DNA from 4 places in the Pantoea sp. X-Soil-ISGK-259 genome. Region 3 is predicted to be linked to each of the others. Evidence: predicted binding sites of a transcription regulator. Region 3 holds the regulator's gene; each other region holds the start of a gene.

Region 1 (3,120 bases), 2.1 Mb from region 3:
AGTAGTCTGATTACCAGTATGGGAGCGTTAGTTCTGGGTGGAGGCGCAGCAGCACTGTTCTGGAAACCGTTATTGGCGGGTATCGCGTCAATCGTAACCAGTAACCGAGCGGGCGGCGAAATTATTACCAGCTACAAAGAGCAGGTGGTGTTGCTGAAAGAGAGCAACCTGCTGATACGGGAGGAAAACGATGAATTACGCGAACGGCACGACAGGAATTTGCGGCGAATTTCGACACTCGAAACCGATCTTCGGTTAATCAAGAATGCGGTAGGGATTTTGCTAGCAATGACCGAAACCGATCAAAACGACAAATTTCGTAATGAAGTTGATCGGCTTATCTCAACTCTGGAGGATCGCAGCAATGGCAATGATTGATAATACCAGGGCTCCAATATCATACAGGCGTAAAGTTATCCTCGGCTGCATTCTTCTCAGTTGTTCGATGATTTGCATCCTGATGACGATTATTTTTCTTTATGTCAGTAATACCGCAAACAAACGAGTCGAGGAGATTAGGGCGGATTACCGGGCAATAGCGGCACGACGTGATGAAAGGGTCGAGGTGCTGACGGATAAGGTCACAGCATTACAACATAAGCTTGATGTGATACCGGATCGTACCGCTGATAAAACACTGAGTAGAGTGAAAGAGGTCGTTTCTGAAGACAACCAGACGTCCGCAAAACCGGGCCAGACACCGTAACTTCCGATTATTCTTAGTGCGGCTTCGCTATTATCGACTAGTTTTAAATCTCGGGGCAACATTTTGTACCTGAATGCAGGCCCGATGATTGGCCGGTCGATGAACCGCTAAGCCTAACCACTTTGGATAACTGACCAGAAGGAAATTTAGCATGAGCGATTCAACAGAAACCAAGACCAAAACTGACTATCTGCGTGATGTGACGTCTCAGCTAAAAGAGATGCGCCACTATGCGCAGACCAACACCGAAACGCTGTCCAGCCATTGGTTAGCGTTTGACGCCGGTGAATACAAAGATAAGACGAACGCCGACCGAATCGATGCATTGCTGAATAAGCAGGGCAAGCTGTTGGAAGATTTGGATGCCGCCATTCAGGACATTGAGATTGAAATTAATCACAGCGAGCAGGAGAGCTAAGTCATCTCCCGCTAACTTATGCGGTGGCCGGTAAAGGATTAATCGGCCACCAGCCACATCTCCGCTTCGTCGAACATCTCTTCAACAATCCGCGCAACCGTCGCTTTATCGTTCTTACTCAAATCAGTATCAATCGCGTTACGTTCCATCGGCTTGACCTTAACTTCAATGTCAGGAAACACCCGATGCACCCGCTTTTCCAGCTCCTCACGAATCATCTCGCGGGCACCCGGTAAACCGGCAACGTTGCGCTTGTCATAAATCAACTCAACAAACATGATGGCAATCCATTCAGGGCAAAATCGCTGACATATAATACTGTAAATAAAAACAGTGGCAAGGCATGGCGCGTGATTTCGCGTAAATTTTTATGTCGTGTAAAACACGATCTTCAACTGGAAAAATGCGCACGCATCACGACATAATGACGGCTTACTTTTCAGGAGGTCCGCGATGCGACAACTGGTAATAGATATTCTGCTAAAACTGGCAAAGATGGATGTCGATGCAAAAGAGTTGACGGCGCAGCTTGAAGCGCAGTCCCTGCTGGTTGCAGCGCTGCTGGTGCAGGCGAAACAGGACAACTCGCTGACCATTTCAGAAACGGTGCAGGATGCCATCATTACCGCTTCGCAATCGTCGACCGGGTTTCTGCAATCGGATGTTGATCTGCTGCTGACGCACATTAATCGTCTGCTGGCTGTGGCAAGTTATGTTGAAGTGAAGGGTAAAGCGACGGAAGAGAGAGAGTAGGGCAGGAAAAATTCGCCTCTGGAGATGGATATTTATCAACATCTTCAGAGGCAGTGCAGGCGCAGGCGTCGTTCAGGGATGGTCATGATCCGAGTCCTGCGGAAAAGTGACTACTCTCTTAACCGGGTACACATTCTTCAGCTACTTTCATGCTGGCAGGCGTTGTGCTTTACCGGCCTCTTCTCTGCAGCGCGTATTACAATTCGTTTTTAATGCAAAACTCTTCCCAGCTCATACCCAATGATTCAGCGTGAGATTTGAGATAAGTCTCGATCGCTTCAGCCGCCACCGCTTTATCTGGCTCAGCGAGCTGAATGGAGAAGATCATTCCATCCAGATTCTTCTGGCGCAAAAAGGCCGCATAGATACGTTCGGCATGCCATTCGCGCAATTGGCGCAATGACAGGTTGGCGGCGCGGGCATCGCTTTCAGTTAATTCGTCAAGTGCGGATTGAAAGTCTGGATGCGCGGTAAAAAACATCTCGCGTGCCTGGGCATAGTAAGCTTCTGGCGTTTTCATATTCATATTCCTGAAAATCTATTGCAGCGCGTCAGTGTAGCGGGTTGTCTCCTGCTTGTCAGGCGCGGCAAAGATAAGAGATGAACCTGCTTCGCCAACAATTTTCCGGTTAAAATGCTTTATGCAGACCTCACTACGGGTTTCGTTCTGCCGCAATCATCGTCTGTGTGGCGTCTTAACATCCAGATATCTTGCGTAACGCGGTGGAAAAATTATAACGTAGCCGCCATTGACGTGATCTTAGGGATTAAACATGAAAAAGTGGATGCTGATTGCCGCGCTGGCATTGAGTGGTTGTGCGCAAATCAACGATTATGAAAATGCGGTGCAGACACCGGCACCTGCTGATCTGCAGGGGACCTGGCAAACCGTCGGCCCACAGAGCAGCCTGATCAGCAACAAAGCGATAGCCAGTCTGATCATTAATGCCGATGGCAGCACGCTGGATTGCCGTCAGTGGATGCGGGTGATCGCGAAGCCGGGCAAACTGACCCGATTAAATGGCGATTATGTGAATGTCACACGTAAGATACGGGTGATGCCGCTGGTGGTCGATAATGGCGAGCTGAGCTACGACAGGATGACTCTGCGCAAAGTGGCGCGTCCGACAGTAGAGTGTCAGCAGGCACTGGAAGAAGTCGCAAAGCAGCCAAAAGCCGCCGTGATTCAGAACATCGAACCGCAACTGTTGCGCACGGCGATTACCGAGAATAACGCGAAGTC
Region 2 (3,120 bases), 1.1 Mb from region 3:
ACCAACGGTCTGTGCATCACCGATGTTGTTAACCCACTGGTAATCCAGACGGGTAGCCCAGTTCTGAGTCAGCGCATATTCAACACCAACTGCAGCCAGCGGAGATACGCCGGTGTCGTGGTCGCTGATGCGGCCAGTAGTTGGGTTAGTCTGCGTTGCATCTGCACGCCATACCATGCCGCCCAGACGAGTATACACGTCCAGATCGTCATTAATTGGGTAGCTCAGTTTAGCAGCCAGCTGAACGCCCTGTGCTTTGAATGCGCCGTTAGTCACATTGCCTTTATTAGGCATGCGACCCAGCCAGTCATAGCCCATCTCGAAGCCCAGGTATGGGTTTGCCTGATAACCAACGAACGCACCTGCGCCCAGCTGGCTTTCATGAGTTGGACCGTCATTGTTCTCGTAACCGTGACCGTAGTAGCCAGTGTCGTGATACTGAGACCAGCCCAGTTTAGCACCGGTGTACCAGGTGTTATCTTTCGGAGCGGCCTGCGCTACGGTAGCGAAGCCAGCCAGTGCCACTGCAATTGCGATAGCTGTCTTTTTCATTTTGCGCCTCGTTATCATCCAAATAGGCAATGAGCAAAAAGGTTGCTCTTGGTTTAAATCCTTCGCCGGGTCAAAACGCTCGCTTATGACTCTACCGCAAAAAACGGAGGTTATTGAGCACCCTGGCGAGCTAAAGTCTACAACGAGATTGGAAACTTACAAGTATGATGTGAGGCGCTACTGTAAAAAAACAGCGGTTTATACACAATTTCTAACAATTAGGATGGTCGTAACGTCGCAGCAAAAAGCCCAAAAAACCTGCTAACCCATTGTCACAGCTCGAACTAACAGAATCAGTGGTTTAGCGACAACTGATAAGAATAATAGCCTGGGAAACTTCTTATTTTTACTTAATGAAACAAATCCGACTGAATTTTTATCGCACTTTGCGGTCTCAGAGGCGCTTCCGTTGTCCCACTGGCCCGCAAAATCAAACCCAGCGCTTCACCCTCAGCTGCCGCATTTTCAAGTTGACGACGCTCATTTTCATCAAGATCGTACGGAATCCATGCCAGAACAACGCTGTAATTTCCCGTACGCAACGCTTTAACCATCGCCTCAACCGCATTCAGACGTTCAGAATCGGCGATATGCATACTTTTATCTAATGGTAAGCCTGATTCCTGCAACCAGGTGCGGTTCAGTTTATGTGCCGGTGTTAACCACAACTGCCAGCGTGACTGCTGACTCAGTTGCTGTAATAACGGCAACAGCATCATCTGCATCATACCGGGCTGCTCGCTGTAACGTAACTCAGTAATTCCACCACCCTGCGTGGACGGAACAGAAGAGGACGCATAATGATGAGCATAGCGTGCATTATTAGGATGTTGTGTTCGCATAAGTTAATCACCAGCAGTGGACTGTATGAATATACAGTACTGTCATCCTGGATAAAGATCAACCCAAATTTCTGAAAACGCCTCGCAAAAACGCGACAAGATTAGTTGAAGCACTATTTATTCATTGAACCCGCTGCCACTTTTTTTTATCTTCTAATTACCTGATACACAACGTAATTTACCAGATATTTCTTACATGGAGGTGGTGCAATGAAAAAGATTAACCCGGTTGTCGAGCGCTCCAGAGCGCACCTGGGCCCGTTGGGAACAATTGAGTCCCGGACCCAGTTTGGTGGCTATGCACTGGCTGTCGAAAGCGTGGTTTTCGCGTTAATTAATAAAGATGAACTCTACCTGCGGGCCAGTGAACCCTTGCGGGATTACATTACCGACCGTCCGCTCCAGCCCCTGATTTTTCGCAAACGGGGCAAGTCAGTGAAGCTTGATTACTTTCAGGTCGATGAAGCCTTATGGCGGGATCCTGACCATCTTCTGACGCTCTCCGCGGCCTCTTTAGAAACGGCACAGCGCGAGTTGCAGCACAGACAAGCCTCTCCGCGTTTGAAAGATCTGCCTAATCTCAGTGTACGCATGGAAGTCATGTTGTACGAGGCGGGCGTGATGAGTGTCAATCATCTTTACCAGATGGGAGCCAAACAGTGCTGGCTGAAGTTAAAAGCGATCAACCAGCACGTTGGATTTCAGACACTACTGGCGCTGCAGGGTGCGATTACGGGCCACCATGCGGCCGCACTGCCACTGGCCACCCGTGCCGAGCTGAATGCATGGTTTCAACGCACGCTTTTATCGAAACCAGACTTCAGAGGCGAAGAAGGCTAATCAGCAATAAGCGTGCGGCGCAGGCGAGCCACATCAGGCATTAAGGCTACCAGCAGTCCGAGTTGCTGAAGCACCAGCGGCGCACGCACATCCGCATCTGCGGCCAACTGGCTGATGCGATGAGCCAGTTGATGGCGCATTGTTTCAACATGCTCATCGCTGACTACGTCCGTCTGAAGCACATCCTCAACATAACAAACTGTATCATCCAGCAAGGTCAGCAGTTCTGGTGCCGTAATTTTGTCACGGTGCGCGCCGAGTGCAGAAATGTAACTCAGAAACGAGTGGTTTGAGCAAAGCAGCTGAAAAGCCGATTCGCGCAGTTTCTGACTGGTGCGACTTTCACTGCTCATGTTTGAAACCACGGATGCCAGCTCGGCATCTGCATTGTGTGCGTCACGGCGGGCAATGCGATAGGCGAGACGGTTATCCTTGCCCTGATGATACTGTTCCATGATCGCATCCAGATAGCGGCAGTTCGCTTTCAGGGTTCGTTCAGCCACCGCCGGCAACTGACGAAAGCGCCAGTCTGGCCAGATAAACGCCACAGCCAGCCAGGCCAGGCCACAGCCGAGTAAGGTGTCCACTACGCGTGGCAGGGCGACCTCAAAGCCTTCCCCTAACAGGTTAAAGCAGAGCAGAACCAGCAATGTGATAAACAGCGTGGCCTGCGCATACTGTACCTGCCTGAAAGCGAAGAACAGCACGCCGGAAATCACAATCAGGATTAACTGCCCTTCAATTGAGGGCACCAGCCATAAAACGGGCAGACCAATAGCAATGCCCGCCAGTGTTCCGCCGATACGTAAGGCCAGTCGCCGCTGCGTTGCGTTGTAGTTGGGCTGGCAGACAAACAGGCTGGTCAGCAAAATCCAGTATCCCCGCT
Region 3 (3,120 bases):
CGCCATTGACGTTGATGCCCTGATAGAGACGACTCCAGAGCCAGCCCATCACACGGTCGGTGACGCGAATGGCTTCATAGGAGAAGTTAGCAGCGATCTCTTCCATCATCTCAACAGCATTCTGCTGGGCTTTCTCATGGGAGATTTTTTTGCTGCGCGCTTCATCTTCGACGGCTTTTTCAATCGCTTTGGATTGCAGCAGACGATTAAACAGATCCTGACGCGCCGGTAAACGCGGGCCGATCGCCGCCAGTCGCTGACGGGCAAAATGGATGCGTGCCACGCGAGCCAGTTTCTGGGCAATCGACTTGTCCGTACCGTGTTCCGTTGCCATGCGGCGCAGCGAGACGGTCGGCGAGAAGCGGACAAAACTGTCACGTCCGTGCCAGATGACCGCAAAGAATTTCTGCACCCCATTCAGCACACGCAGATGCGGCGTCGCTTCGCCCTGGACTTCACGTCCTGGCGCACGACCAAACATCACGGTGACCGGCAGCATCTGAATATCCAGCTCAGGATTATTGCGATGCAGGTCGAGGTAATCGTGAAAGATTTTTACCGATTCAACGCTGGGCACAAAATAGGGAAATACGCGTGGGCCATTATGAATAAACACGTGGCGCGGCAGCAGCGAACCATCAATCTCCAGCGGAATCAGCGGATCGGGCAGATGATGCCGCAGACACTGTGCGCGTAAAGTCAGTAAGTCAGCCTTCGAATCGTAAGGCAAAACATACATAATAGGTCGGGTCGGATCCAGACCATGTTCAGACACGGGATCGGCCGGAATGGCCTTACTTTTTACCAAAAAGGAGAGTGGTAAATTAAGTAATTTGTAATAGAGTTTACGCCAACCTGACATAGACAACATGAAGCCTCTTGTTAGCAAAGCGCCGCAAGCATACCAGAAAGCGCAGCGAAGATCTGTGGTGGTGCCAATTGCACGCAGCCCAGACATTGACGTCAATTGAATGAAAGGGTTCCCACATCATGGCAAATAATGCCACCGGACTTATCAGAATAGTAAAAGCCGCAGGCTACTCCTGGCAGGGACTGCGTGCCGCCTGGCAGCATGAAGCCGCCTTTCGGCAGGAAGCCCTGGCTGCGCTGGCCGCTATTATTATCGCGTGCTGGCTGGATGTCGATGTGATCGCCCGCATCCTCATGATTGGCGCCGTGGTGCTGGTCGTCATTGTCGAAATCCTCAATAGCGCCATTGAAGCGGTGGTTGACCGGATTGGTCAGGAACATCATCCCCTGGCGGGCCGGGCCAAAGACATGGGCTCGGCGGCGGTACTGATCAGCATCTTACTGGCCCTGTTTGTCTGGGTCGCGCTGCTCTGGACACATTTGCGATAAGCCTTCCATAACGCGCCTGAGGGCGCGTTTTCCCTGACAATCGGTTTCCATTTCGCCAATACCTGTATATACTCACAGCGACTGTATAAACAACCAGGGGGCGGGATGAAAGCATTAACCAGCAGGCAGCAGCAGGTCTATGACCTGATTCGCGACCATATATCTTCAACGGGCATGCCGCCTACGCGTGCAGAGATCGCCGCGCAACTGGGCTTCCGTTCGCCAAATGCGGCTGAAGAGCATCTGAAAGCGCTGGCGCGTAAAGGCGTTATTGAGATCGTTTCGGGTGCATCACGCGGCATTCGTCTGTTAATGGAAGAAGAAGTTTCAGAAGGACTACCGCTGATTGGCCGGGTTGCTGCCGGTGAGCCGATCATGGCGCAGGAACATATCGAAACCCACTACAAAGTGGATCCGGGCCTGTTCAAGCCTTCTGCCGACTTCCTGCTGCGCGTCAGCGGAATGTCGATGAAAGATATCGGGATTATGGACGGCGACCTGCTCGCGGTACATAAAACCCAGGATGTGCGCAACGGTCAGGTTGTCGTGGCACGTATTGATGATGAAGTCACCGTTAAACGCTGGAAAAAGCAGGGTGCTATCGTGCACCTTCTGCCTGAAAACAGCGATTTTGACCCTATCGTGGTCGACACCCGTGCGCAGTCACTGACCATTGAAGGTCTTGCGGTTGGCGTGGTGCGTAACGGCGAGTGGCTTTGATTCTGAGGCCTGCGTGCATTCGCCTTTTCTGATGCTATTCTGTCTGCCCTAATTTTGTTGCCTGCTTTGCTGCAGCGACACTGAGCACGGAACGGCGAATGCGCTTTATCACGGCAACGGATAAAAATCTCTGGCGGCTTGCGCTGCCGATGATCCTTTCAAATATCACCGTTCCCTTACTGGGCGTGGTCGATACTGCAGTTATTGGTCATCTCGACAGCCCTGTCTATCTTGGCGGGGTTGCGGTCGGGACCACAGTGACCAGCTTCCTCTTTATGTTGCTGCTTTTCCTTCGAATGAGTACCACTGGCCTGACGGCACAGGCGTTTGGTGCGGGCGATAAAACCGCTCTGGCACGCGCGCTGACGCAGCCGCTGATCATTGCGCTGCTGGCCGGCGTGCTGTTCATCGCATTGCGTTATCCGATTATTCAGCTGGCGACCCATCTGGTAGGTGGCAATCCTGATGTACTGGAACAGGCGGCGCTGTTTATTCAGATTCGCTGGCTCAGTGCACCTGCAACGCTGGCAAACCTGGTCATCCTGGGCTGGCTGTTGGGCGTTCAGTATGCGCGGGCGCCGGTAATCCTGCTGATAGTGGGCAATCTGGTGAACATCGTGCTCGATCTCTGGCTGGTGATGGGGCTGCACTGGGGTGTCGCGGGAGCAGCAACCGCCACGGCGCTGGCGGAGTACATCACGCTGGGCGTCGGCGGCATCATGGTCTGGCGGGTGTTAAAGCTGCGCGGTATTACGTTTAATCTGCTGAAGCAGAGCTGGCGCGGTGACAGCGGCCGACTGCTGCGACTGAACCGGGATATCATGTTGCGCTCTCTGATGCTGCAGCTCTGTTTCGCCTCGCTGACCGTGCTGGGTGCGCGGCTGGGTCCGGATGTGGTGGCGGTTAACGCGGTATTACTGATGTTCATTACCTTTACTGCCTACGCGCTGGATGGTTTTGCCTACGCGGTTGAAGCTTTTGCCGGCGAAGCGCATGGCGCAAAAGATGGCAGTAAATTGCAGCACGTCTGGCACTCAGCCT
Region 4 (3,120 bases), on a different replicon from region 3:
CGTCTGACCGCCCCCGGCTCGCAGCGCCTCACCGAATTGAGCTACACTCTTCAGCGTTAGTGATTTATCCTGCCCGCCTGTTTCCGTTAACATTCAGTGCCTGGTGGAGTAATTAACCTGGAAGCCCCATGAAAATCAGATTCCTTTCTGCCAATGAACCAAAACTGGCTGAGGTGCGCAAAATACTCGAACCCATCGGGGTCGAAGTGCTGCCCATTGCCCGTCGCATCGAAGAAATTCAGACTGAAAACGAGCTCGACCTGGTGCGCGACAAACTCACCAAAGCGTTTTCGCTGATTGGGCGACCGCTGTTTGTGGAGCATACCGGCCTCTATCTGGATGGCCTCAATGGTCTGCCCGCTGGTCTGACCCGCATCTTCTGGAACCGCCTGGACGCTGAGCGCTTTACCGCGCTGGTGCAGGGGCTCGACAGCCAGGCGGTGACGGCTAAAACGGTGCTGGGCTATTGCGATGGCCGTAAAATGTATCAGTTTTCTGGCGAACTGCGTGGCACCATCGCCGCGAAACCTGCCGGGACACGTGGCTTTCAGTGGGACTGTGTTTTTATTCCCGAAGGCTATGACCAGACCTTTGCGGAGATGGGTGAACTCAAGAATGAGATTTCGATGCGGCGCATTGCGCTGGATCGCTTCGCTACCTTTTTAAAAACCTCGCGGGGAGTGGCATGAAACCTGAACTTAAGCGCGCCTATGATTCCGGCAAACTGATTCTATTTGCCGGTGCCGGTATTTCGCGCAATTTTGGTCTTCCCGAGTGGCACGAACTGATTGCGCATCTTGCAAACGAGCTGGGTTACGATCCCAAAATCTTTAATACCTATGGCACGCATCTGTCGCTGGCGGAGTATTACAAGCAGAAGAAAGGTTCGTTAGGCCCGCTGCGCAGCTGGATGGATCGCGAGTGGCACCGTCCGGATATCGATGTCCGGTCTTCTGAAATTCATACCATGATTACCCAGGGTAACTTCTCCCGCATTTACACTACTAACTATGATCGCTGGCTGGAAGCGGCGCACGACGCGCACGGCGTACCCTATTATAAAGTGGCCAATGCTGCCGACCTGGTCTCTTTGACCGAAGATAAGCGCCACATCATCAAACTGCACGGTGACTTCGATGATGACACCTCAATCGTGCTTGATGAGAGCAGCTATTTCGAACGTCTCTATTTTGACTCGCCGCTCGACATTAAACTGACCCATGACGTGATGGGCAATTCTGTGCTGTTTGTCGGCTACAGCATCAGTGATTTCAACATTCGCCTGCTGTTTTACCGTCTGACTAAAATGTGGGGCCGCACCGGGCTGGCGACGGCGCGACCAAAATCGTATCTGTTCACTAACCGTAATAACCCGGTCGCCAAAGAGGTACTGGGGCAGTGGGGGATCGAGGTGATCGTTTCTGAAGAAGACGATCCACGCAAGGCGCTGGCGATGTTTCTCGAAGAGCTGCTGGTCTAGTCAGCGCAGTTTCCGGCAGAGAAGTCTCAGGAAAATAAAAAAAACCTGCGCCCGGTTAAGGTTAGCCGGTGCATAACCGATAAACTCTATTCTCTGCTGGCAAAGCATAACCGGCATGATATACTGTATGTATACACAGTACCTGAGGGCGAAAAGATGGCTGTTGAAACAAAATTTGTTGTAGTCAGAAAGGGTGAAGAGAAGATGACGTTTGCCAATAAGAAAGAGGCCGATGCCTACGACAAAATGCTCGATATGGCCGAAGCTTTCACTGACTGGCTGTTACAGCATCAACCTGCACTGGATGAATCTCAGGCTGAAACCCTGGGCCTGCTGATTGCAGAACAGAAAGATGCGGTTCAGCATATTCTGCGCACCAGCAAATTGCCGGAAGCGGCAGTCTCCGTCTCTCAACCGGAAGCCGTGTCAGAGGCTGGCGCGGATGATCAGGCTGAAGAGCCTGCTGCCAGGAAAGTGCGCGCTGTTAAAGCCGCGTAATTGCCACAATGCCGGAAGCGAACCTTCCGGCGTTGCTGTTTTTGAATAACGGTTTGATCACCGCTTTCATCCCATTAATCTGTAAGTATCTCGCGGGTTTTAACCTGATAGCGGGTGCTTCTGCCGCCTCCCTCAAGCCGGAACAGACAGCCTTTTTCAACCAGATCCGCCAGATGACGGGTCGCCGTGGCTTTACTTACTTTCGCGACTTTCTGATACTGGCTGGCGCTTATCCCCTGTTCGAAACCCTGCTCGCCACCGTCTAACAGCCGGTTAAGGACTTTTACCTGTTCCGGACTTAATGCCATCCCCTGATGTCGTAACCAGAATCGCGCTTTCAACTGTGTGCGATCGATAACATCCAATGCCTGTTTCAGGCTCTCATCCAGGATATCCAGAAACCACACCAGCCAACGGGTGATATCAAGGCCGCCTTTCTGCGTCTGCTCAAGGATGCGGTAATACCCGGCACGCTGCGCCAGTATTGCCGGAGACATGGCGTACAGGCGGATGCTCTGGCTGTCAGCCTGTGCCAGGGCGAGATCGGTCAATGCTCGCGTGATACGGCCATTGCCATCATCAAAAGGGTGCAGGGTGACAAACCACAGATGGCAGATGGCGGCCCGCAGTAGCGGGTCCAGCATCACATCATGCTGACTGCTGTTAAACCACGCGATGAACTGTGCCAGCTGTTGCTCCAGTCCGTGTCGCGGTGGGGCTTCAAAATGTACCGTGGGACGATCTATGCGTCCTGAAACCACCTGCATCGGTTCACTGCCACGCAGCGTCCCGACGCTAAGGCGCTGTACTGTCCATTCATCTGCCGGGAAGAGCCAGTGGTGCCACTGAAATAACCGTTCAAGCGTTAATGGCTGGCTGCGATTGTTGATGGCATCGAGCATCATCGCGGCCAGTCCTTCTGACCGATCGGAGACCGGATAGGGCTGCGTTTCCGTAACGCCTAACCGGCGCGCCAGAGACGAGCGAACTGACTGCACGTTGACCCGCTCCTCTTCGATTGCCGAAGAGGAAAGAATATTACCCAACAGGGTATCCAGCGTCTGTGATTCAGTGTCTGACTGCAGGCTGGCGCGGCCAAGCAGCAAACCGCGCTGCTGCTGCAAATGGCGCAGGCGTGGTAG

What was found. The regulator LexA, encoded in region 3, represses DNA repair genes until DNA is damaged. The targets are predictions, from matches to a motif close to TNCTGTATGTACATACAGNA.
Region 1: a site for LexA is predicted at 1,441-1,460, ahead of AC6I77_RS11355 (DinI-like family protein). Genes of this name have one in related genera too.
Region 2: a site for LexA is predicted at 1,414-1,433, ahead of sulA (SOS-induced cell division inhibitor SulA). Genes of this name have one in related genera too.
Region 4: a site for LexA is predicted at 1,602-1,621, ahead of AC6I77_RS20370 (YebG family protein). Genes of this name have one in related genera too.

The regions. Positions count from the first base shown of each region.
Region 1 is NZ_AP035986.1:2,385,890-2,389,009, reverse strand. It holds gene AC6I77_RS11370 (hypothetical protein) at 1-378, shown strand, start outside; gene AC6I77_RS11365 (hypothetical protein) at 365-706, shown strand; gene AC6I77_RS11360 (hypothetical protein) at 858-1,124, shown strand; gene AC6I77_RS11355 (DinI-like family protein) at 1,163-1,402, opposite strand; gene iraP (anti-adapter protein IraP) at 1,578-1,877, shown strand; gene AC6I77_RS11345 (DUF6388 family protein) at 2,074-2,397, opposite strand; gene yedD (lipoprotein YedD) at 2,651-3,120, shown strand, end outside.
Region 2 is NZ_AP035986.1:1,403,367-1,406,486, forward strand. It holds gene ompA (porin OmpA) at 1-552, opposite strand, end outside; gene sulA (SOS-induced cell division inhibitor SulA) at 903-1,394, opposite strand; gene AC6I77_RS06420 (TfoX/Sxy family DNA transformation protein) at 1,605-2,234, shown strand; gene yccS (YccS family putative transporter) at 2,231-3,120, opposite strand, start outside.
Region 3 is NZ_AP035986.1:289,516-292,635, forward strand. It holds gene plsB (glycerol-3-phosphate 1-O-acyltransferase PlsB) at 1-862, opposite strand, end outside; gene AC6I77_RS01285 (diacylglycerol kinase) at 991-1,359, shown strand; gene lexA (transcriptional repressor LexA) at 1,465-2,079, shown strand; gene dinF (MATE family efflux transporter DinF) at 2,178-3,120, shown strand, end outside.
Region 4 is NZ_AP035987.1:243,480-246,599, forward strand. It holds gene AC6I77_RS20360 (non-canonical purine NTP pyrophosphatase) at 129-689, shown strand; gene AC6I77_RS20365 (SIR2 family protein) at 686-1,480, shown strand; gene AC6I77_RS20370 (YebG family protein) at 1,637-1,978, shown strand; gene AC6I77_RS20375 (Fic family protein) at 2,053-3,120, opposite strand, start outside.